3 regions of the Pseudoalteromonas sp. Of7M-16 genome follow, and region 3 is predicted to be linked to each of the others. Evidence: predicted binding sites of a transcription regulator. Region 3 holds the regulator's gene; each other region holds the start of a gene.
The links. The regulator LexA, encoded in region 3, represses DNA repair genes until DNA is damaged. The targets are predictions, from matches to a motif close to TACTGTATNNNNATACAGTA.
Positions count from the first base shown of each region.

Region 1 (7,753 bases), on a different contig from region 3:
GAAGAAAGTAAAATGAAAGTGTGACGAATGGTCATAGTCTACTCCTTAGCTTTGATATTCCTATCATCAAAACTTAGAACAGAATTATAAAATTACCAATACGCAGTGAAATTTATTGAAATTATTTGTCCAACCACTTATTCATGGCTGCGTAACACGTGTTTGTTTTACATTTTTATTACATTAATTCCCAAGTGAAACCCTAATATTGGAAGTTTCGTCAGGTGTTACTGTATTAGCGACATCATTGGCCATTTGGAAGCACGGTGACTATGTTCATATGACTTTTGCTGTGAGGTTTGGACGCTTTGTATCGCTGTAATTTAGAGGATCGGAAATTATATCTTGAAGGAGTACGGTAGAGGGGTATCCTATTTGTTCGATTGTTCATCCAGTGATGATGCGGTGGGGTTTAAAGGGGCGAGTCGGTATTGTGCCACCAATTTCATTTTCAAAGCAGGCTTTACAAGTGCTTCTGGCAAATAAAGCGTTTTTTACTGTAGTGAATTCTTTTCCAATCGAGGGCGTTTTCCCCTGTATGTTGCGATAACAGGGGGAAGCGTTTAATCAGTCAAAATTCAGGCCTATAACCTCTTTTGCAACAGTTTCTAATATCGCCAGCTCTCTATAAATAGATTGTCCTTTTTTGTCGCTATTAGCCAGTGTTTCACGGTTGTGCAAAATTGCATCTTTGATCGGTAACCAAACCGGTCGCATACCATTTGCTTGCTCGTAGGATTCCATTTGAGGCTCAGTGAAAGAGCCGCAAATATCGACGATAAAGCAGTGTGAGATAATATGTACATTGTCAAAATCTGGTTTGTACCAACTTTGATACTCTTCGTATATACCAAATGGCGAAATGTGGGTTATTGACTGGGCACCGGTTTCTTCTAGTAGTTCCCTGCTTAATGCGACTTCAATCTCTTCACCTTCGTCGACTCCACCACCAGGCAGTGTATAGTCGTCATATCGCGCTGTATAGAGAAGTAAAATTTCTTCTCCTCTGATTACGATTGCCCGCACGGCATGTCTAACAAAGTGGCTGCCAGGTAGGGGCACAATAGGCTCGCGGTTGAGTTGTTTCATAAATACGTCGTCATTTGAGAGTGCAAATATGCCGAGTTTATCATATTTGCACTCTAATCTGTGGGTAAGCTTAGAATGGAACAGGGTAAGTTTTTAAAATGGTGTCTATTTCTGCCAACGCTTCTGGTGGAAGTGGTTTGTCAAAAGCAATTATGTTTTCTTTTAGTTGTGCCATTGAGGTCGCCCCAATGATGGTTGAAGTAACGCCATCTACCTGATCACACCATGCCAAAGCAAGTTGTGCAGTGCTTAGATGGTGTTCATGCGCAACTTCTTGATATGCAGCGGTAGCTTGTTGTGAATACTGTGTATCTCTGAACAGTCCATTGCGTTGCATTAAGGTCCATCGGCTGCCTTCAGGCCTCGCACCACCTAAGTATTTGCCTGATAGCAATCCACCAGCCAAAGGAGACCAAGGTAAATAGGCGATGTCTTCATTGACGCAATTTTCTAGTAAGTAGGGCCAGTCTTTCTCGTGAAGTAAATTGAATTCATTTTGAATGGATACTGGTCGTTCTATACCGTGTTGCTCACACAAGTGTAAGTAAGTATTGATCCCCCATGGGGTTTCATTAGAAAGCCCCCAATGACGAATTTTTCCTTGATCTTGACATAGTTTTAAGGCTTCAAGGATATTACTCATTTCGTCGAGCTGTTGTGCTTTGCTGACGGCGTGTAGGTCTAACATACCGTGCCAGTGTTTACCAAAATGCGGTGATGTGCGATTTGGCCAATGTAATTGGTACACGTCTATATAATCTGTTTGCAGTCGTTGTAGCGATTGTTCAACAGCGTTGATGACTGCACTTTTATCGATAGGTTTTCCCTCTCTAATCCAACCGAGTCCCGCGCCCGCTATTTTTGTTGCCAAAATAACTTCTTGTCGTTTTTCTTCATGGCGTTTGATCCAGTCACCGATGATCAATTCGGTTTTACCATAGGTATCTGGTGAAGGGGGTACTGCGTACATCTCTGCGGTGTCTATAAAGTTGATCCCCTGACTCAGCGCGTAGTTGATTTGCTCATCAGCATCGTGCTGATTGTTTTGCAACCCCCAAGTCATACTTCCTAAACAAACTCGTGAAACCTTTAGTGATGAGTGGCCTAATTGGCTGTACTTCATAGATACTCCTTGCAAAATCGAACAGGTTTAAACAGCTAAGATGTAGTCGTTAGATACATACAAATTCACTAACAGCAGTGTAGAGCATTTCTACTTATTCTGCTGAGGTTTGTTTACAGTGGGTTATTAAAGTTAGCGGCTGTGCCTTTATTGTAAACAAATGATTGAATGTATCTGATTGATAAATTATTGTACCTAAGTTTTTGGAAGTAAACGATGTTAGGTTTATTGGGAAGTGGATAATCATATTTTCTTTGTTGTAATTGATAATTTAGGGTTTGTTGTACTTTTCTTAGGGCTAGTCATTGGCTGGAGGAACCCATTCGCACGGTGGTTAGTTATCAGCTATTCCATACTTACATGCATTAGTTTTGCTTGTTATCAAGTAACCATATCTTGGAAAACGCACTTCTATATCTTTGAAGCCTTTATATGCCTTGTATTTATGTTGCCGATACTTTTGCGACGCTACATTGCATTTTTTATATATCAAAAAACCCGCAGGGGGTTTTTCTTAACTGTTGCAATGCGCAAGAAACTGACTGTTTATGAATCTTTTTTATTGCGGCTCTTCACATTGGCTGCAATTGTGAATTTTATAACTTGGATTGAGATTCTTTGTTATAAGTATTGGTTAATAGACACCCCCTATATCAAACTCTATTTTAGAGACTACTTTGTTGCGCTTGTTCTGCTCCTTCAGAATATTGCACTGTATGCGTTTATTATGTACTGCTATGCGTCAATGCCTGCTCCTGACATAAAAAGGCGAGTTCATAAATTGTAGCTATTGAAGCAATAGACAAATAACTAGAAAACTGCCACTATACTGTATAAGTAAACAGTATTTTGTGAGGGCGCGTCGGTGAGAAAATTTATCCATATTGATATGGATTGTTTTTATGCAGCGGTAGAAATGCGTGATAACCCCGCACTCGCTAAAGTACCCATGGCGATAGGTGGAAATAGCCATCGTGGGGTGTTAAGTACCGCGAATTATATTGCACGAGAGTTTGGGGTGCGATCTGCTATGTCTAACTACAAGGCTAAACAACTTTGCCCTCAATTGGTCATTGTTCCGGGTCGCATGCAGGTATACAAAGAAGTGTCTCAACAAATCCGGCAAATATTTTCTCGCTACACCCATTTGATTGAGCCTTTGTCTTTGGATGAAGCCTACTTAGACGTTACTGACTGTGAGGTTTGTCAAGGCAGTGCCACCTTGATTGCGCAGCAGATCCGTACCGATATTTATAATGAAACTGGGCTGACAGCGTCAGCCGGTGTTGCACCAATCAAGTTTTTAGCCAAAATCGCCAGTGACGAAAATAAGCCCAATGGACAATGTGTGATCACACCCACTCAAGTAGATGACTTTATCGATGAGTTGCCGCTGAGAAAGATCCCTGGGGTTGGAAAAGTGACACATGAAAAGTTACTGGCATGTGGACTTGTTACAGGCCGTGATATCAAAGCACTGAGCCAAGATGAAATGGCTACGCGCTTCGGGAAATTTGGCAGGGTTTTGTGGCGGCGCTGCCAAGGTGTTGATGACCGAGGCGTAGAGGCAGAGCGAGTACGCAAGTCGGTAGGGGTTGAAACAACGTTTGAGAAGGACATTAAAGATTTAGCGCAGTTAAAGTCTATTTTATGTGACAAACTCATCCCCGAACTTACCCGTAGAAGTGCTAGATATCAAGCAGAGCGTGAATTTACCAAGTTGGGGGTTAAGGTAAAGTTTTACGATTTTTCTCAAACCACCAAGGAATGTCAATGTCACCACATAGATAAAGATATTTTGTGTACTTTATTAGAGCAGGCTGTGGCGCGCTATGGCAATAAACCTGTGCGGCTGGTGGGGGTGCAAATTGGTTTGGGTGATGCGCCGAGTAATCAGGTACAAATGGGCCTATTTAATTGAGATCACAAGACAAACTTTACAGCTGTTAGGGGGCGTGCGACTAAAATATAACTGAAATTACATGTTTCCGTGTTAGAGTAATGTTAATACAAAAATAACACAGAGGACATCTCGTGCAATCGATCATGATAGTGTTGTTCGGTATTTTGGGTATGCTATTTGGCTGGTTTGTATACTCTAAGTTTATCGCAACCAAAATTTTCAAAATGGACGATAACTTCGTCACACCTGCCCATGAACTTAATGATGGGGTTGATTATGTTCCAACCAATAAAGTGGTGTTGTGGGGTCATCATTTTACTTCTGTGGCTGGTGCTGCGCCCATAGTTGGCCCTGCTATCGCAGTCTATTGGGGCTGGGTTCCTGCTGTACTTTGGGTGGTAATTGGTACCATCTTTTTTGCTGGTGTCCATGATATGGGCGCACTTTGGGCTAGTGCTCGCCATAAGGGTAAGTCAATGGGGGCATTATCTGAAACTGTCATTGGCAAGCGCACCCGTTCGCTCTTTATGATTGTGGTATTTTTAGTACTCTTAATGGTAAATGCGGTTTTTGGTGTTGTGATCGCGAATTCGTTTGTTGCCAACCCCAATGCTGTTTTCCCTGCTTGGTCGGCAATAGTGGTTGCTTTGATCATTGGCCAGTTGTTAAAACGAAGAGTGCCACTGATCCCATTGTGCTTAGTGGGTGTTGTGGTGCTGTATGCAACAATTTATGCAGGCAGTGGCATGCCTATTGCGCTTCCCAGCGAGGTATTTGGATTGACAGATAAAGCCAGCTGGATATTAATCTTATTTGTTTATGCGGCAGTTGCGTCTTTGTTACCTGTTTGGATGTTATTACAACCTCGAGACTTTATTAATGGCATGCAATTGCTGGTTGGGCTGGTATTGCTCTACGGTGCGGTTTTTGTTGTGATGCCAGATATAACGGCACCAGCATTTAATACGCAAACGGCTATCGACACGCCAAGCATTATTCCATTGCTCTTTGTCACGATTGCGTGTGGCGCTGTCTCTGGTTTCCATGGCATCGTATCGTCAGGCACCAGCTCAAAGCAGTTAAATAAAGAAACCGATGGTCGTTTTGTCGGGTATTTGGGTGCTGTTGGTGAAGGTTCGTTGGCGCTTATTACTTTAGTGGCTGTGAGCGGGGTTATGTTGGCGGTATCGCCTGAAGAATGCACGAAATATACAGTCACCTCGGTGCAGGTTCTGTTGGCGCATTTATTCAAGGCGGATCTAACTTGATCAGCACCGGGTGGGGACTATCCGCTGAAATCGCATCAACTTTATTAGCTGTTATGGTCGTTTTGTTTGCGGGCACGACTATGGACTCAGGTGTGCGTTTACAGCGTTATATCATCCAAGAGTGGGGTGATATCTATAAGTTACCAGTACTAAAAAATGGCATTGTCGCCACCTTAGTTGCTGTGGGATGTTGCTTATTACTTGCATTTGGTGCCGGCGGAGCCTCTGGTAGTGGGGGCATGATAATTTGGCCGTTGTTTGGCTCGACTAACCAAATTTTGGCAAGCCTAACCCTGTTGGTGATCTCTGTTTATCTAATCAAGTTGGGCCGACCAGCCAAATTTACGCTTATCCCCATGATATTTGTGATCTTAATGGCATTTTTCGCGGGCTTGATTAAATTGGGAGAATACTACGAAAAGGGCAATTGGCTACTAGTTGGATTAGATATCATCGTATTAGTCGTGAGTGTATTGGTGATGTTAGAAGCATGGAGTGTGGTCAGTAAACTGAAAAGTACAGCGGAAGCAGCTACGGACAGTGAAGAATCGACAAGCTAACTTGGCTCTTGCAAATAAATAACCGATAATTGGCCCTTAAATTACAAGAACAAGGGCCTTTTTATGTCTTTTCCTCTCTCATTGCCAGCATCAAATTGGCAACAAAGTGACGCTGATGCCTTAATCGTCATTACTTCAGATGTAAGTGATTTAGGCGATAAACAGCTCAATGAGGCAGCTGCGCCTTATTTGGCCGTAGATGCACGTTTGGCAACACAGGCAAATGTCTTGTTGGCGCCTCAAGTTCCGGGTCAACGTTTAATTTTAGCGCCGACCGGACCTCTAAATCGTGATTACGATGATGTGCGTCGTTTCTTCGCTGCTGGTCAAGCGGCCATTGCACAAGCCAAAGCTGCTGGTGCTGTAAAACCCGTCGTGGTGTTGGCAGGTGTCCCGAGTGATGAACGTTATCAAAATGCCTTACAGGTTGCATTTTTGGGAATGTGTCAGGCACTTTGGCAGCCTTTAGAAGCGCGAGAGTATCGTGGAGCGCAAATCGAGCCGGTAGAAAGTGTTTACTTAGTTGGCGCTGAAGATGCGCTTTGTTCACAGATTAATGCGATTGCAGCGGGTCAGTATGCGGCGCGTGATTTATGTGGTACAGAGCCTGAGCGTATGGCTCCTCCTCGTTTTGCTGACTATTGTGTATCTTTGTTTGAAAATACCTCGGTTAAGGTAGAAGTCATTTCTGACATCGCTGCTATAGATAAAGAATATCCAATGTTGAGCACGGTTGCGCGCGCGTCGTATGCCGTGGAGCGCCATCACCCGCGTGTTGTTAAAATGGAATATATACCTGAAGGCGATATCGAGCGCACTTTAATGTTTGTAGGTAAGGGTCTTGTTTACGATACAGGCGGCGCAGACTTAAAAGTGGGCGGTTTTATGGCTGGTATGAGTCGTGACAAAGGCGGTGCAGCATCTGTTGCTGGGTTTATGAAGTCAGTGGCCGAGTATCAACCAAAAGGTGTGAAGGTGATTGCTTACCTAGCCGTTGTGAGAAATTCTATTGGCTCTGATTGCTTTGTTCCCGATGAAATTATCGAAACCCGCGAAGGTGTACGTGTACGTATTGGTAACACCGATGCTGAAGGACGTTTAGCAATGGGGGATTTACTCAGCGAGATGAAAGACTTAGCGAAATCAGAGGTAAACCCTGAATTATTCACAGTTGCCACACTTACCGGCCATGCAGCAAGGGCAATGGGTCCATACAGTGCATTTGTTGAAAATGGTCCGGCACGTGCAAATTCAGTATCGCGCTTGATTGCTGATAAAGGAGATGTCTGGGCTGATTGTGCGGAAGTTTCTCGCAGTCGCAGAGAAGATTATGACTTTGTACAGCCGCGCACTTTAGCTGATGATGTACTCTCTAGTAACAATGCACCTTCAGCGGTAACAGCGCGAGGCCACCAGTTCCCAATGGCATTTTTAGCCATTGTAGGTGGTTTGGACAAACATGGCTGCGATTCTGAGCTACCTTTACCATATGTACATATGGATATTGCTGGTAGCGGTGTGGAAAACGGTGATTGGCAGCATGGTAAGCCAACAGCCGCAACTGTAAGCAGCTTATTTGCTCGCTATTGTTTATAAGGACGAGTGTTCTTAAGACAACACCATGATCGTGTTGATCAATGAATATAAAGCAGATACTGGGTATCTGCTTTTTTATCGGAGTAGAATACATGGCATTTGAACTTGCCCCTGAATTACAGAGAGATTGTATAGAGTTAGCGTCATGGCCGCTGTGCAAAGTATTATTGATGAATGATAGTCAATACCCTTGGTTTATTCTTGTGCCTCAAGT
Region 1 is NZ_JAKRFY010000011.1:166,859-174,611, reverse strand. It holds gene MHN81_RS13530 (methyl-accepting chemotaxis protein) at 1-35, opposite strand, end outside; gene MHN81_RS13525 (NUDIX domain-containing protein) at 568-1,089, opposite strand; gene MHN81_RS13520 (aldo/keto reductase) at 1,160-2,212, opposite strand; gene dinB (DNA polymerase IV) at 3,078-4,133, shown strand; partial or broken gene MHN81_RS13510 (carbon starvation protein A) at 4,247-5,943, shown strand; gene MHN81_RS13505 (leucyl aminopeptidase family protein) at 6,007-7,539, shown strand; gene MHN81_RS13500 (HIT domain-containing protein) at 7,632-7,753, shown strand, end outside.
Region 1: a site for LexA is predicted at 3,040-3,059, ahead of dinB (DNA polymerase IV). Genes of this name have one in related genera too.

Region 2 (7,753 bases), on a different contig from region 3:
TGAGTTCACCCAACTCAAAAAAGCGATGTTCCGATTCTGCGTGATGATTCGCTATCCCTTGATGCGGCACATACAAACACAGTGCAGCAGTTAAATAAGTGATGAACCGAATGAGCAAAGACATGTTCACTACGATATCCGAATGAAAAGTTCAAACAAGTAAAGTGCATCTAGGCTTTCAGTATAGGTAAGGGATGAAAGCTTTGAAAGAAACCAGCAAGAGACTGCGAAGTTAGAGGCTGAGTCCAATTCACTCTCAGTAGGAAATGGCACAGTTGCAGTAAATTACAGCACTCAAGGCATTTTGAATGGTCTGACCTAACACAGCCTTTTAATGAAAGTTTCGTGATTTTGCATCAAACCCTTGAAGCAGCTCACTACGGTCAATTAAGCGCCCGGCAATAACATGGATCACATCCCCTTCTTTTTCTACAATCCCCCTTACTTCTAATAATTTAGCGCCTAAGTAAGCCTGCTTTTGTGCCCTAGCTGTGCCAGCCCATACCACCACATTAATATTGCCGGTGTCATCTTCTAGCGTGAAAAATGTCACACCAGCAGCCGTTCCAGGGGATTGCTTCCCCGTCACCACACCTATCACCGTCACCAAGCTTTTGTGTGCTTTTTTATTTAAATCAGTCATCCGTGTAAATGCACCAAGCATCTGCGCCTCATCAAGCAAGGTGATCGGGTGTTGGTTAAGCGTCACTCCCGTCGCAGCGTAGTCCTCCAATAAATCTTCAAACGCATCTGGCGATTGAATATGGGGCACCTGATCATATGGCAGCGCATTAAAAAGGGGCAGAGTAGACTCTTGTTCCATCAGCTGCCAACGAGCTGCATATCTATCATCGCTAAAGCAAGACAGCGCATTTGCAGACGCCAAGCGCTCAAGTGCAACTTTCTCGACGCCTAATTCAGACAAACACCGTAGACTTTTAAACCCCTGCTTAGGACGTTTATCAGCTATGAGTATTGCAATATTTTGATTAAGTCCTTTAATAATCCTAAAACCTAACTGAATAGCCCATATCCCTTCAACCTGACATATAAAATGCTCATAGCGGGAGTGGTTCACACATACGGGTAAGACAGGCACATTATGGCGTCTAGCATCTTGGAGTAACTGTGATGCACTGTAAAACCCCATAGGTAAACTATTGAGTAATGCAGTGTAAAACATCGCCGGATAATAAAACTTCAGCCAAGACGATGCATACGCTAATACGGCAAATGAAGCTGAGTGACTCTCGGGAAAGCCATACTCTCCAAACCCACAGATCTGCTCAAAGATACGCTCTGCAAATTGGCTATCGTACCCCCTTTGAGTCATGCCGTTGAGTAGCTTTTCTTTAAACTGCATCAACTCTCCGGTCTTTTTCCAAGACGCCATCGCACGTCTGAGTTTATCGGCTTCCCCTCCAGAAAACCCAGCAGCAACCATCGCCAGCTTAATGACCTGCTCTTGAAATATTGGCACTCCTAAGGTGCGTTCCAACACTGACTTCACGGCCTCAGAGGGGTAAGTAACAGGCTCTTCACCATTGCGCCGTTTCAAAAATGGATGCACCATATCACCTTGAATTGGTCCCGGTCTTACAATGGCTATTTGAATCACCAAATCATAGTAACACTGAGGCTTTAAACGAGGTAGCATGCTCATTTGTGCACGAGACTCAATTTGAAATACCCCCACAGTGTCTGCTTTTTGAATCATGTCGTACACTTTTGGGTCATCTTGTAACCGGGTTAGCTGCGCAATGTTCAAGCTCCGTCCCGTGTGTTGCTCAACCAACTCAAATGTTTTACGAATAGCACTGAGCATACCCAAAGCCAGCACATCTACTTTTAACAGAGCAAGGCTTTCTAAATCGTCTTTATCCCACTGGATCACTGTACGCTCTGGCATTGCAGCATTTTCGACTGGCACTAAATCATGTAGAGGCCCTGCGGAAATCACAAAGCCACCGACATGCTGCGACAAATGACGCGGGAATCCCATGACTTCATTGACCAGCTCGATAAACTGCGCACCTTTTAATGAGTCCGGCTCTAAGCCCAGCTCAACAATTTGCGCTTGCCAGTTCAAACTGCGATCACGTCGATTTACGTTTTTAATAAAATAGACCAATTGCGTCTCACTGATCCCGAGCGCCTTTCCCACATCACGCACTGCACTTTTAAAGCGGTAAGTAATTACAGTCGCAGCCAATGCAGCGCGTTTGCGGCCATACTTTTGATAAATATATTGGATCACCTCTTCGCGCCTTTGATGCTCGAAGTCAACGTCGATGTCAGGCGGTTCGTTGCGCTCTCGGCTAATAAAGCGTTCAAACAGAACCGCAACTTGACGGGGATCTACCGCCGTGATCTCTAAGCAGTAACACACCACTGAGTTGGCCGCGGAACCTCTTCCTTGATAGAGAATTCCCTGCTTTTTGGCAAACATCACGATGTCATAAATAGTCAAAAAAAAGTAGGGATAGTCCAGCTCTTCAATTAAGCTCAACTCCTTTTCGATGGTCTTGGCAATATCATCAGGGACTCCTTCAGTAAAACGGCGCTGTATGCCTTTTGCTACCAAAGATCTTAAATATTGCATTGCTGTTTGGCCTTGTGGCACTAACTCACTGGGGTATTGGTAACGCAACTCATCTAAATTAAAGGTGCACAGCTTTGCAATCTTTAATGACTCTGTGACCCAAGGTGGCTTAAATATTTTGCTGACTTTATCTTTTGAGCGCATTGCTCGCTCACAATTGCTCAGCAACTGGGCTTTAACTTGCTCAACACTTTGATTCTGACTGATGGCAGTCAGTACATGCTGGAGACGGATACGCTGAGCACTGTGCATTAACACTGCGCCCACGGCACAGATTGGGAAATGCAGCTGCTGAGCCAATGTTTCACAATGATGCAGGTATTGCTTTTCTTGATTACTTAAATTTCGCTGTATCCCTATCCAAACACGTGAGGCATGATGTCGAGAGAGCCAAGTTCCCCAGTTTTCATCCTCAACTTCCCCCTGCGGTAACCAAATTATCAAACAGTGTTTTACAGATAACAAATCCCACTTTTCAAGAGCATACTCACCTTTGTCAGCCCGCCGTCGGGCATTGCTGATCACGCGGCACAATTCGCTATAGGCCTTTTTATTTGGGCAAAGTAAAACCACTTGTAGTGACTCCAAACGAAAAACGCTGCCGACAATCAATTTTAGGTCAAGCTTTTCATCTTTTATCAAGGTATGCGCACGCACAACACCAGCAAGCGAGCACTCATCGGTAATAGCCAGTGCTGAGTAGCCAAAAAAGTGGGCTTGTTTAACCAATTCTTCTGGGTGTGACGCCCCTGTCAAAAATGAAAAATTGCTCTGGCAAAAAAGCTCTGCGTACTGCATTAACTAAATATCCCATGCATAAACCAACGCTGCTGCCGATCTCTAAAAACCCATAGACGTCGATAACTTTCATCTTGTGCCACAAAGTAATCGCGCTCTACTTCATGACCATCCCACCATCCTGTTGCGATTCTTTCAGGGCCCTGAAGTAGTATCACTTTACAATGTAAAGGCTGCACGTGAGGTAACAACAGATTAGGCCTACATAACGGTGGTTTTTGCTCTGGTATTGTTGTGCGTTTAACGTGCACTAATGGCTCAACTCGACCTGTTGCGTGCTCTGGGCGAGCATCGGCCATTGGTTGGATCCCCTGCACAGCCTCTTCACCTAACTTTGCCTGTAAAGTACTCAGCAAACCCGCAGCGGTCATTGTGCCAATACGTTCAGAGAATAAATCATCTGCCAATGTCTGCGGTTCACAAAGTATCGGCACTTTTAACGCCACAGCTTGTAAAGGAGCTGATAGCTGAGTCCGCTCTAATACAAGCTGACACAAAGCTTGCCATTTATCTGCTCGATATTCCCCTTGTGCGCTCCCTACACTCAATTGCAATGCGTCACAATCACGCTGATAAAATGTCAACTCAATGGACTGAGTCAGCTTATTGCGCAGCCGTAAAAACTGCTCTAGTTGCACCAGCAGCTTAAGTAATGGGCGAGCTAAAAAGTCGAGGTTCTCAATTTCATACAGCAAGGTTAAATGACGTTCAAATACTTCAGGTGGCTGATAAAAGGTGACCGGGTGATGCAATTTGCCCTGTAAACGCCCAACATAATGCACTAAGGCTGTATCGAATCGCTTACCGAGTTCCAACAATGGAATATCCAATAAGGCCTGTACTGTTCTCACGCCTACACGCGTTAGCTTTTGCTGTTGCTGACTTGTCAACGCCAAAGTATTGATTGACAGCTTGCCTAACTGCCTCATGAGTTGCTCACGATTTTGACACAGGCTGTCAAACTGATTTTGTGCCAGCAGCTGCGCCGCAATAGGCGAATAGCCCAAGCTAAAATGATAATGCACATGCTGTGATTCAAGTCGAGCTTGAATAACTTGCCAGTAATGGTCTAAGTCTTGATGTAAAGACAGCATACTCGACACTTTCAACAGCAGCCCATCTGGTTCTGATAAATGTATTTCAGCAGTGTCTAAATAGAGCCATTGAGCCAACTCAATTAAACGCTTTTGCGTATATACCTCACTGTATTCAAGCACACATAAAGACGAACTCATCGCGGCAGCAGCACCTAACCCCATCTCTTTGCGCACCCCCAGTTGCTGAGCCGACCGATTCAACTGTATGACGCTGTGATTTTTACCTGAAACGATAATGGTCGGGGGCACTTGCATATCTTGAGCGTGTAGACTGTCCAATTGCAGCTGAGGAAAGTGTAAATAAAGCCAAAGAGCCATAACCCTACCTGCTCGCGCGGCGCTGCGGCTGTAAAAAAGGTAACACTTGGGCTTCAAGAGACGTCTGCTCAGTCTGCGTCATCACAAGTGGCCATAGTAACGTCCAAGGTAGGGTTAATTGCGGTTTAGCCCAACCACCGCGTAATTTATTCACCTTAATTTTAAGCCCATCAATATCTGGTTCAAGCTGCAAGCATAAACTCACAGGCAGAGAACCAAATTGAGAAACATCGTTACGTAACAAGCAACATAAACTTTTGCCCGTTTGAGCGCTCAGCAATAAGCGTTTGACCTGATGTACTTGCAGATCTCGATGCCATAACAAGACGCTGCCACACGCACCACTTTTTAAACACTGCTCTGCCGCCCATAGTGCTTCTTGGCAAGTGTTAGTCGAGATCACCCATACAAGTTCAGTCATAACATCTTGATGTAAAAGCGCATGGGCATTGATACAAGCTGGCGGGTTTATCATGACACATAAGCGCGATTGCGAGCGAATATAAGGTAGCAGTAAACGTACTTCACCTACCCCCGTGTGGCTTTTTATATCCACCACTCCAGGCATAGGGAACCCACCATCAAGATGCGCATCAAGTACATCATACCCTGTGCTTACTTTTTCAACTAAGCGCTGAGTCAGTGGTGCATTATCAGTCCCCTGCCAAACAAGGTTCTGATGTTGTAAAAAATCGATTAAATTGGCCATATCACACACTTTACTGTATATATATACAGTATTAATGATCAATTTCAAAAGTGCAAGTTTATCGTCCGCATTGGCTGAACTATATTTGTCATAGCGGATACATTCGTGGAGGTGACAAGCATATGTGTGGCAGGCTTAACATCACAGATGACCCCTTTGTGATCCAAATATTAATAGACTTGGGCATCGAAAACCCAACAGAGAAAATACAGTTCGCACGCTTTAAAAGAGCAACCGATAAAGTGAGCATCATCTATCAAGAAAATAATCAGCGTAAAGTAACTGACGCAACTTGGTGGCTGCTACTTACACAAACTGAAACCGGCTTTAAACCCTCTAAATATACCTCGTTCAATAGCCGCCACGACAAACTCAACGTCACAACCAGTGCCGCATATCAACCATTTAGGCACCACCGCTGTATTGTGGTTGCAAAAGGGTTTGGAGAAACACAATACAAAAATGGCAAACCATTACATTATTATGACTTTAAAGCACACAATGCAGCACTGTGTTTCGCTGGTTTGTATAAAAAATGGCATCATCCTGTTACCCAAGAGCAGATATTTTCCTGCTCAATCATTACGCTTTCGCCGCACCCAAAGCTTGCGCCATACCACGATAAAGCCAGCCCATTTATTTTGCCTCAACAGCCGAGGTTACTAGATCAGTGGCTAGATGATACTTACCATAATGTGGCGCACTTCACACCCTTACTGACGCCATACTTACCCCAAACGTTAATTGCACAACAAATTGATAAACCAAGCCGTTACAACCCCATAGGACCAGAAGTGATTATTCCGCAAGATCAGTAACAGTTAAAAGCTGTTCATAAAACAAACAACCCCGGTTAAAAACTTAATACTAAATTAGTATTTTATTATTTTGTTAAAAATAGAGCTAAATATTTTATTCAACCTACCGACAAAAACAGCGAAATTACAACTAAATAAGGAAAGGAATATGAAAGTTAAGTCTTTAGTACTTGCTTTAGCAGGTCTATTTGCAAATCAAGCCTATGCTCAGCCAATCGCACAGCTAGATTTTGAACGCTCATCTGAAGGAATTGAGATCAATTACGGCGATATCACTTCCATAGGGCAAAGCAATCAATATCCAATATCGGGAAATTACAGTCTACAAGTGAATGCGCAAAGCCACTTCGAGATCCAACGCACATTCGCAATCAATCAAACATTTTCTCAATCAACCCCTTTCAAAGTCAGTTATGATATCAAGCTACCTGAGCTTGCTCATGCACAATATGCGCAAAACCTCTATTTCTATACATCATTCTTAATTGAGTTCGATGACGGCAGCCAAATGGTCGTGTACAACTCGGACGGCCACATAGTGCCACCACAAGCCGACAGCATACATTCATTTGATTTCAAAACGACCCTGCCAAAGGGCAAAAAAATCACCAATGTGACGGCTCAGTGGAGTACCCATTTGCTTGAGGAAATGCCTGTTATTTTTGACAATATAGAAGCATCACTCGGTGAAAATAAAGGCGAAGCGAGCACGGCAATTACACACTTAACAATCGATGGCAGCTCTGATTCAGCAATCCAAACGGAGCTTGATCGGTACTTTTCTGGCAACCCTTCCGTGGTAAATCATCACACTGACAATGGACAATATGCAATACAGGTCAATGCCGATGAGTCTGGGCGCCACAAACTGAAATTCAACAAAACGAGCGGCCTTTTCATGGCTCACTCTACACATAACTACCTTGCAACCTATGTCACATTGCATAACCCTAGTAATGAGCCTCGTACAATCACATTCTCAGGCCGTACTGACTTCACCAAAGAGCTTTCGGGCGCAGCTAATACAATTGCCAACTACAACACTCTAGTATTAGCTCCGAACGAGCGTAAGCTTGTCCCGCTGATGTTAGATTTCAGTGATGACTACTACACAGCACTGATCACTTCTATCGCTTTTGATATTGAGGCAAGCGGTGTCATATTGATTGAAAATATAGACATGTATAGTGCGGCTACAGAAGTCGAAGGTGCAGCTTATCAAGTACGTAATGATTATGAGTCAGGCAATGTCGAATTTACCACGCGTTACCCTGATCAAGTCTCGATTTCTCTCAATCAAGATACTCCTCTGTACGGTGAGCAAAGCCTAGAGATGGCCATTTCTCCTTGGCGCCAAGCAAGCTACTCTTACTTTTTTCCATGGAGCTATGATGCCTACGCGACACAAATT
Region 2 is NZ_JAKRFY010000008.1:195,619-203,371, forward strand. It holds gene MHN81_RS10575 (two-component regulator propeller domain-containing protein) at 1-124, opposite strand, end outside; gene MHN81_RS10580 (error-prone DNA polymerase) at 332-3,400, opposite strand; gene MHN81_RS10585 (DNA polymerase Y family protein) at 3,400-4,815, opposite strand; gene imuA (translesion DNA synthesis-associated protein ImuA) at 4,820-5,524, opposite strand; gene MHN81_RS10595 (SOS response-associated peptidase family protein) at 5,647-6,342, shown strand; gene MHN81_RS10600 (hypothetical protein) at 6,491-7,753, shown strand, end outside.
Region 2: a site for LexA is predicted at 5,536-5,555, ahead of imuA (translesion DNA synthesis-associated protein ImuA). Genes of this name have one in related genera too.

Region 3 (7,753 bases):
CAATCATCGAAAAGCTCAACGAAAACTTAAAAGTTGTTTATCGTCAGTCACTTGATGCAGATAAAAAATTAGATGAATTACAGCAACAAGGGCATGGCAAATTCTCATCACTTTTTAGCAAAGATGCAGGGTTTGAATTCGAAGCCAAGCGTTTTAAACCTTATGTACTTGATGTCGCTGCTGATGTAGATAAATTGAGTAAATCAGAACAGCTCGATGAAGCACACCTAAAGAAAACCGTGTTTAAATTACAGCAGCTACTTCAGTTACTCGCCACATTTAAATAAAAAGAGCGCCTAAGCGCTCTTTTTATTTAACAATTGGCTCGACATCATCTTTATACCAGTCACTCAGCAACCGCTTATCGTAATAAAACTCAGAATCTCTACCAAATTTTATCCTATCCATAAAGTTCATATCTTTTAGTACTTTCGATTTTGCTTCAACAAGCACTTTGCCTGCGTTATCTGTTACGCTGTATGTAATTTTCAAGCGGGGAAAATAAATTGGCTTGATAATACGAATATCATTCATGTTAAATCTGACATCTCCAGCCAAGTCAATATCTTCAAACTTTACAGATAAGGTATATCCATCAGGCATATCTGCCGCCAGTTTATTTAAATGCGAGTCAAATTGCTTGGCGATGCGCTTGTGATATCCACCACGAGTTTCTTTTGCAGGAAACACATCTCTGTACTCTTTAAAATCTAGCCATGCCACTTTCACTTCACCAGCATTGGCCATCATGGGGATCAGCATTGCCACAATTGCATAGTTGATAAGTTTCATCATTTACTCCTCTGGTTAGCCTGTATGTTCATTTTCTGCTCACCACACTGAACAAAAACTTAAGGGTTACACTCATTAACAGGCTTTTACTGGCGTTCACGATTTATCGTTGTGAACGCCACGACTTTGCTAGTGTTGTACTTTGATACGATAAAACAACGCATAAAGTACGGGGACTATGCCCAGTGTAAGTAGCGTGGAAAACAACAACCCACCCATAATGCCAAGCGCCATAGGCTCCCACATCTCACCACCGCCTAAATACAATGGAATTAAACCAAACACTGTTGTTGCCGTCGTTAGCAGAATGGGACGCATACGCTGCTGTGCCGCTGAAATAATGCCTTCAACTGGGTTTTCCGGGGTGTTTTCCAACTCTATTTTAATCCGCTCTAACAATACAATCGCGTTGTTTATCACAATACCCGCAAGCGAAATAATGCCAAGCAAGGTCATGAAACCAAAAAATGACTGCCCTACTAGTAGACCTAAGATCACCCCAATAAATCCCAGCGGAATAGTCGTTAATACAATAATTGATTTACGAATAGAGTTAAATTGACCAATTAATAAGATGACAATTATAAAGACTGCAATCGGCATCTTATCCGCTATAGACTGGTTCGCTTTTCCTGATGACTCAGCTTCACCACCTAACTCATACGAATAGCCAAATGGCCAATTTTGCTTTTGCTCCTCAAGCCAAGGGACGATTGCAGCGAAACCTTCATTCGCTGTGATCCCATCTAGTTGCGCGCCAACCGCAACTGTTTTCAATCTATCACGACGCAAAATCTGGGCACTCTCCCAAACCACTTCGATGTCTGCAACCTGCTTCAACGGCACTGAAGCGCCTGTTGCTTGAGAGTAAACCATCATGGCTTCTAACTTACCAATATCATCTCTATCCGCTGCAACAGAGCGAAGCGTCACAGGAATTAACTCGTTACCTTCACGATATTGCGTTAATTCCAGACCACTAAAGCCAGTCTGTAATGAACTTGCGATATCTTTACTCGACACTCCAACCCGACGTGCGCGAGTTTGGTTTATCTTGATCTGTACTTTTTTGCTCGGCAAACCCCAGTCGTCACTTACCGCCTTCAGCCCAGGTGTTGCAGCCATTTTCGCTTTCAATTGATCGACAATGGCCATCAGTTTATCTTTGTCATCTCCTGAAAGTCTGACTTCTACCGGGTTAGCGATCGGCGCTCCATTTTCAATTTTGCGCTGCTTTATTAATAGGTCAGGATGACGGCTTAATGCGTACCGCTCAATATCAACCATTAATGAATCAATCAGCTTATATGACGTGGTACTGACTATCATCAGTGCATAGTTAGCACTGGTAGGCTCTGGATTGTGAGTTAATAAAAATCTCGGCCCACCACTGCCGACATAACTCACCCACTGTGTAACGCCTTCTGGGCGCTCACTTGATACAAGTAGCTCTTGCTGTATATAGCTTTCCATGTCTTTTACCAAGGCTTCCGTTGTTTGTAGTCGTGTGCCAATCGGTAGCTCCAATTCGACTTTAAAATAGTCACGATCAGAGGGTGGGAAAAATAGCTTAGGAATAAATTGCATTCCTTGGAGTGCAATAAAAAACGCGGCAATACAAGCTAATAAAGTGACCCAGCGATGACGGATCATGGTTGTTAAAAGATTTTTATAGCTTAAATAGATACCTGAATTATAGTCGGCTGATTGGGATTTAACGCGTGTAAAGTATACACACAACATTGGGATCATGGTCATAGCCAATAACCAAGAACATAGTAATGTAATCGTTACGACCTTAAACAGAGAAGCGGTATATTCACCAGTTGAGGACTCAGCCAAGAAAATAGGTAAAAATGCGGCCCCAGTGGTTAGCGATGACACGAGTAATGGTACTTTTAATTCATCCGCGGAATCAACTGCCGCATCAATTGCAGCCTTTCCTCGCTCCATTTGAACCATAATATTTTCAGACATTACAATGCCATTATCAACCAACATACCAAGTGCAATAATCAAGGCTGCTAGAGAAATTTGGTCAATACTGATATGGAAAAACGACATCACTAAAATGCCAAATACCATGCTCATAGGGATGAGGCTTGCCACAATTAAACCGGTGCGCAGTCCTAATGTGAATAACATCACTAAGGTAACGACAAGCACCGCTTGTAGTAAGTTAGAGACAAAGTCACTGACCTTCTGCTCAACCTCTTTTGGTAAAAACGACAGCAGTTTAAATTCAACACCTATAGGGTAGACACTTTCCAAATAGTTCAGAGTCTCTAATACTTGCTCACCCAACGCAATATTGTTGCCGCCATGGCGCATTGAAATCGCCAATGTTAAGCCATCTTCTTGGCCAACACGTACTTTCGATTTTGCAGGATCTACGTAGTCACGATATACGACTGCAATGTCTGAAAGCAGCAAAACCTGCTCGCTACCAGGTACATTGATTATCGTATTGGCTATATCTTCGACTGATTCAAAGTTGCCACTTGGCTCTAGTGCCAATGTTTCATCATTAATATAAATAGAGCCACCGGGGTTGACGATATTTCGTGACGCTAATTGATCTTTAAGTTGACTGGGCGAAATACCTAAGGCTCCTAGCCTCGCATTTTCAAATTCAATAAAGACCCGTTGCTCTTGGTTACCGTATATCTCAACCTTTGCAGCTTCCGGTAAGCGAAGTAATGTGTCTCTGACCTGCTCAGCAACATCCTCCATCTCACGATAACTATACCCTTCAGCTGTCAGGCCGATCACAATGCCAAAGACATCACCAAACTCATCGTTGACGATAGGCGTTTGTGCATCACTGGGAAGATCTTGCTCAATACTTTGTATTTTACGTCGCAGGTTGTCCCAGATAGGCCGCATATTCTTGTAGCTTTCTTTAATATTGACGCTAACAATGGACACCCCTGTTTTCGAGGTACTGCTGACAAAATCCAGTTCAGGAATTTGCTGAACTACCTTTTCGATTTGATCTGTAACTAGTTCCTCTACACGCTGTGGGCTCGCACCAGGAAAGTAAGTAATAACTTGCGCTGTTCTAATAATAAAACCGGGATCATAGTCTTTTGGCATTTTATTGAATGACACAATGCCAAAAAACAATAGCGCAGCGATCAATACCCAGGTAGTACGGTTATTTTCTAAAGCAAGTCTGGTTATATTCACTGTGCCTCCTTGTTAAACTTTACAAGTTGACCTTCACTTACTTTACTCATGCCCGCTGTAACAATGTACTCACCTTCTGCCACACCACTGAGCACTGGAAACCCTAATGTTGAAACATCACCAATCACAATAGATTTCTTTTTAATCTCACCTTTGCCAGCACCAGCAGGCTCAACTGTCCATACATAATTTCCAGATGCGTCTTTGAGTACAGTATTTATTGGCAGGTATAATCCACTCTTGTTGACATCTGCACCTTTAGCTAAAACTTTGGCTGTCATTCCTGGTAAAATGTTATAGTTTTCAGGGCGAGTCATGCTCAAGGTAACTTCATATGCTTTAGTGACTTCATCGGCTTGAGTGCTTACTTCAACAAAATCCAGCGGGAAAGTCTTATCTGGTATTCCAGAAAACTCGGCTATGATATGTTTTGGTGCGTCTTTAGATACTTTTATCATCAAACTTTCAGGCACGTTAACCTTAAGTGTGACATGTTTTATATCCTGTAACGTCGCAACAACCTGCTTAGCCTGTACTTCTTCAAAGCGCTCTATATAAGTTCTAGCAACCACCCCAGAAAATGACGCTTTCAAATTCGTATAAGACAAGTTATTTTTTGCGTTTGCTAGTTTGCTTTTTGCACTTGTAAAATGAGATTGCAGCTGATCATAGTCCGATTGCGAAATTGTGCCGGACTTGATCAACTGTTTCGCTCGACTGAAATCCGCCTGCGCTTTATTATAGTTAGCTTGAGCGTCATCTAGTGAAAGCTGATAATCTGTTGTATCCAGCTTTGCAATTACATCGCCTAATTGGATTTCTTCACCTTGCTTTACCAATAACTCGGTAACTTCACCTGATACTTTAAAAGATAGATCTGCGGATGAAGCTGCATCTACAACTGCGGGAAACTCAACTAAAGGACCGTCTACCTGAGAAGAAAGCAGCATTGTCCTTACGGGACGAAGTTGTTCAGATTGCTGCTGCTCTGGCTGCTGGTCTGAACAACCGATTAATGCAAGACAAATTGACGCCATTGCACATAGCTGCTTGCTTTTTATTGTCTTCATGAAAGCTCCTTTAATTCTATTTAACATCGCGATGTTTTGTCATCGCCGTAACAAAGTTATTTATCCACACATCTAGCACTTCTTTAACCGCTGCTACATTCTCTGTGCCATCTGCTTTTAAAACGGTATCTAGCTCTTTGTGTGCTGTCATCATCACTACGGGTTGAGGGTTATTACCAAGATAAAAAGCAGACTCCAAAGACACATGTGTCAATGCCTCAGTTTGCTCAGTTGCAGCAAGGTAGGCCGTCTTTCCTGCATTATAGACTAAGCGAATCGGGACAAAGTCTCTCACTTGCAATGCAACAGGTTCAAACTGAACATCTGTAAATGCCCCTTCTATCATCAACACTCGCTCATTCAGATTAAGCGGCTTTTCTGTCACCACCTGAAAATGGGGAGCTAGTTTTTTTACCATTTGCGATTGCATATAGTGGCTTAACTTAGCAACATGTAGCGGGTTTATATTCAAAAACTCGGAATCTTGAACATTTATCCATACTTCAAACTGAGGAATATACAATACTTCAACCTGACTGAGCGCTGTTTGATCAAACGTACTGTTTACATAAAGTTCTGTATCTTCATATTCTTCGGAAGGGGCCAAAGAATCATAGCTCGGTAAAAAGCCTGAACGCGTATTTTGTGAAGTAGATGCACATGCGGAAACAAGACATGTAAATGTAAAAATTAGTACAATACGAAACCAAGTCATAAGTCGCTCCATAATCAATTCATTTCCAGTGGTTGTAGCACAATCAAAAGAGATACTTTGATCTCATTTGAAATCAAATGTAACTTACAAAAACAATTATAGTTTTAGGCACCACAAACTAAGACGAATAGCTCTGACCGCGAATAACTAAATAAGTGCAAAATTATCTTCAATCACTCGCGTATACGAACTAGTTTGGTAGCTAAGTTATAAAATCGTAATTAAGTATATGATATGAAGTTAGAGCTAAAAAGATCAGCAGTAAATTAAGATGAGAAAAATTGAAAGAATCGAGCTGGAGGACACGTCTCCAGCCATGAAAAAGTAACGTCAAAGAGCTATCGAAATGAAAAGCTATTTACAGATTGCCACGGATAACCCCTACCGCTAAACCTTCGATATTAAACACTTCCTGCTCAAGATCGACTTCGATTGGCGAAAAGTCCTCGTTTTCTGCATGTAAGAATACTTTTTTCCCTACTTTTTCAAAACGCTTCACAGTCACATCCTCTTCAACACGGGCGACTACCACCTGACCGTTGTTTGCGACTTGAGTGCGATGAACCGCTAACAAATCGCCGTCCATGATACCGATATTTTTCATACTCATACCGTTAACACGGAGCAAATAATCGGCTGAAGGTTGAAACATGCCTGGGTCAACTTTGCAGTGATTTTCGATATGCTCCTGCGCTAAAATAGGCTCGCCAGCGGCTACACGCCCAACCAGAGGTAAGCCTAATTGCTCCGGCTCATCAGCTTCAGCTAAGCGAATTCCTCTGCTGGCGCCTGGTACCATTTCTATAACGCCTTTTTTGGCAAGTGCTTTCAAATGCTCTTCTGCCGCATTTGCACTGCGAAAACCGAGAGACTCCGCTATTTCCGCTCGCGTTGGCGGCATACCTGTGTCTTTGATAAAAACTTTGATGAGTTCAAAAACTTGTTCTTGTCGTTTAGTCAATGGTCGCATATAACTGGTTTTCCATACAGTGCATTTACTGTGAGTATATACAGTTAAAATTAAATCGCAATGCTAATCGTTGAATACTTAGACAAATTATAAAAACAGCAAAGTGATGAGTGTTAAATAGAGTCGCAACGGTGGTAGGTTCATGGCCCATTTAATAAATCAAAGCGGCAAATAGTTCTCCTTCTTGAGCTTTCTAAACAACACTTCGCCGAAGGCCTTCAGCCCCAACTCAACTTATAAAAGGCAATGTATCTGGTTCACTTAAGTCTCGTTCTTTGTCCGGCTTTATTCATATTATTTTCTTTATTAAAAAGGTTAAGGCCTTTAGCTTTGAATTAACGAGGTTGGTTCAACAGAAGTAGTTTCTTCTATCCAGAAACTTTTAATTATTAATGAACTAAAAATCCATCATGGCTGAATAAAAGGGAAGTAATAACACTATTTTTAAATGAAAATTTTGATGAGGGTATTCGATACTTTAGTTATTGAACAGGAAATAGAGCTACTTTACGTAGCTCTATTCAGTTTGTTAGCAAGCCGTAGTAGTATATGTTCCTGGGCAAGTTCTTGTACCTGTACATTCCCAAGTTTTAAATAAACCGCCAGCAACTTGTGGTGTCATCTCCGCAGGGACGTTGGCTTTATCATGGCTAATCACTTTGATGTTTTTCTTCTTTAATTTTAATAACATTTTTATCTCCTTATTAACTACAACCAACCTAACAGCATTTATTATCACTTTCAACATAATGAATAATATTATTTTTAATTTTTATAATTGCGTTAATTTCAATATATCAAAAAGAAATTAAAAAATATTTATTAATAAAAGAACTAAAATTTTGGATAAAAAACGCTATTTCTAAAACCCACTTTTCATCATCCAAATTAACATCGAACAAAGCACCAATGACAGCGAGCGAAGCGAGTGCGTTCAGTTTGCGCAAGGTGAAATGAGCTGTTTTAACAGTTGTTAAGGCTATTACTTCTAACACCTAGCTAGTATCGAATACATGG
Region 3 is NZ_JAKRFY010000046.1:16,119-23,871, forward strand. It holds gene MHN81_RS27540 (hypothetical protein) at 1-287, shown strand, start outside; gene MHN81_RS27545 (DUF3016 domain-containing protein) at 310-792, opposite strand; gene MHN81_RS27550 (efflux RND transporter permease subunit) at 922-3,981, opposite strand; gene MHN81_RS27555 (efflux RND transporter periplasmic adaptor subunit) at 3,978-5,051, opposite strand; gene MHN81_RS27560 (DUF3313 family protein) at 5,068-5,766, opposite strand; gene lexA (transcriptional repressor LexA) at 6,125-6,736, opposite strand; gene MHN81_RS27570 (hypothetical protein) at 7,266-7,427, opposite strand.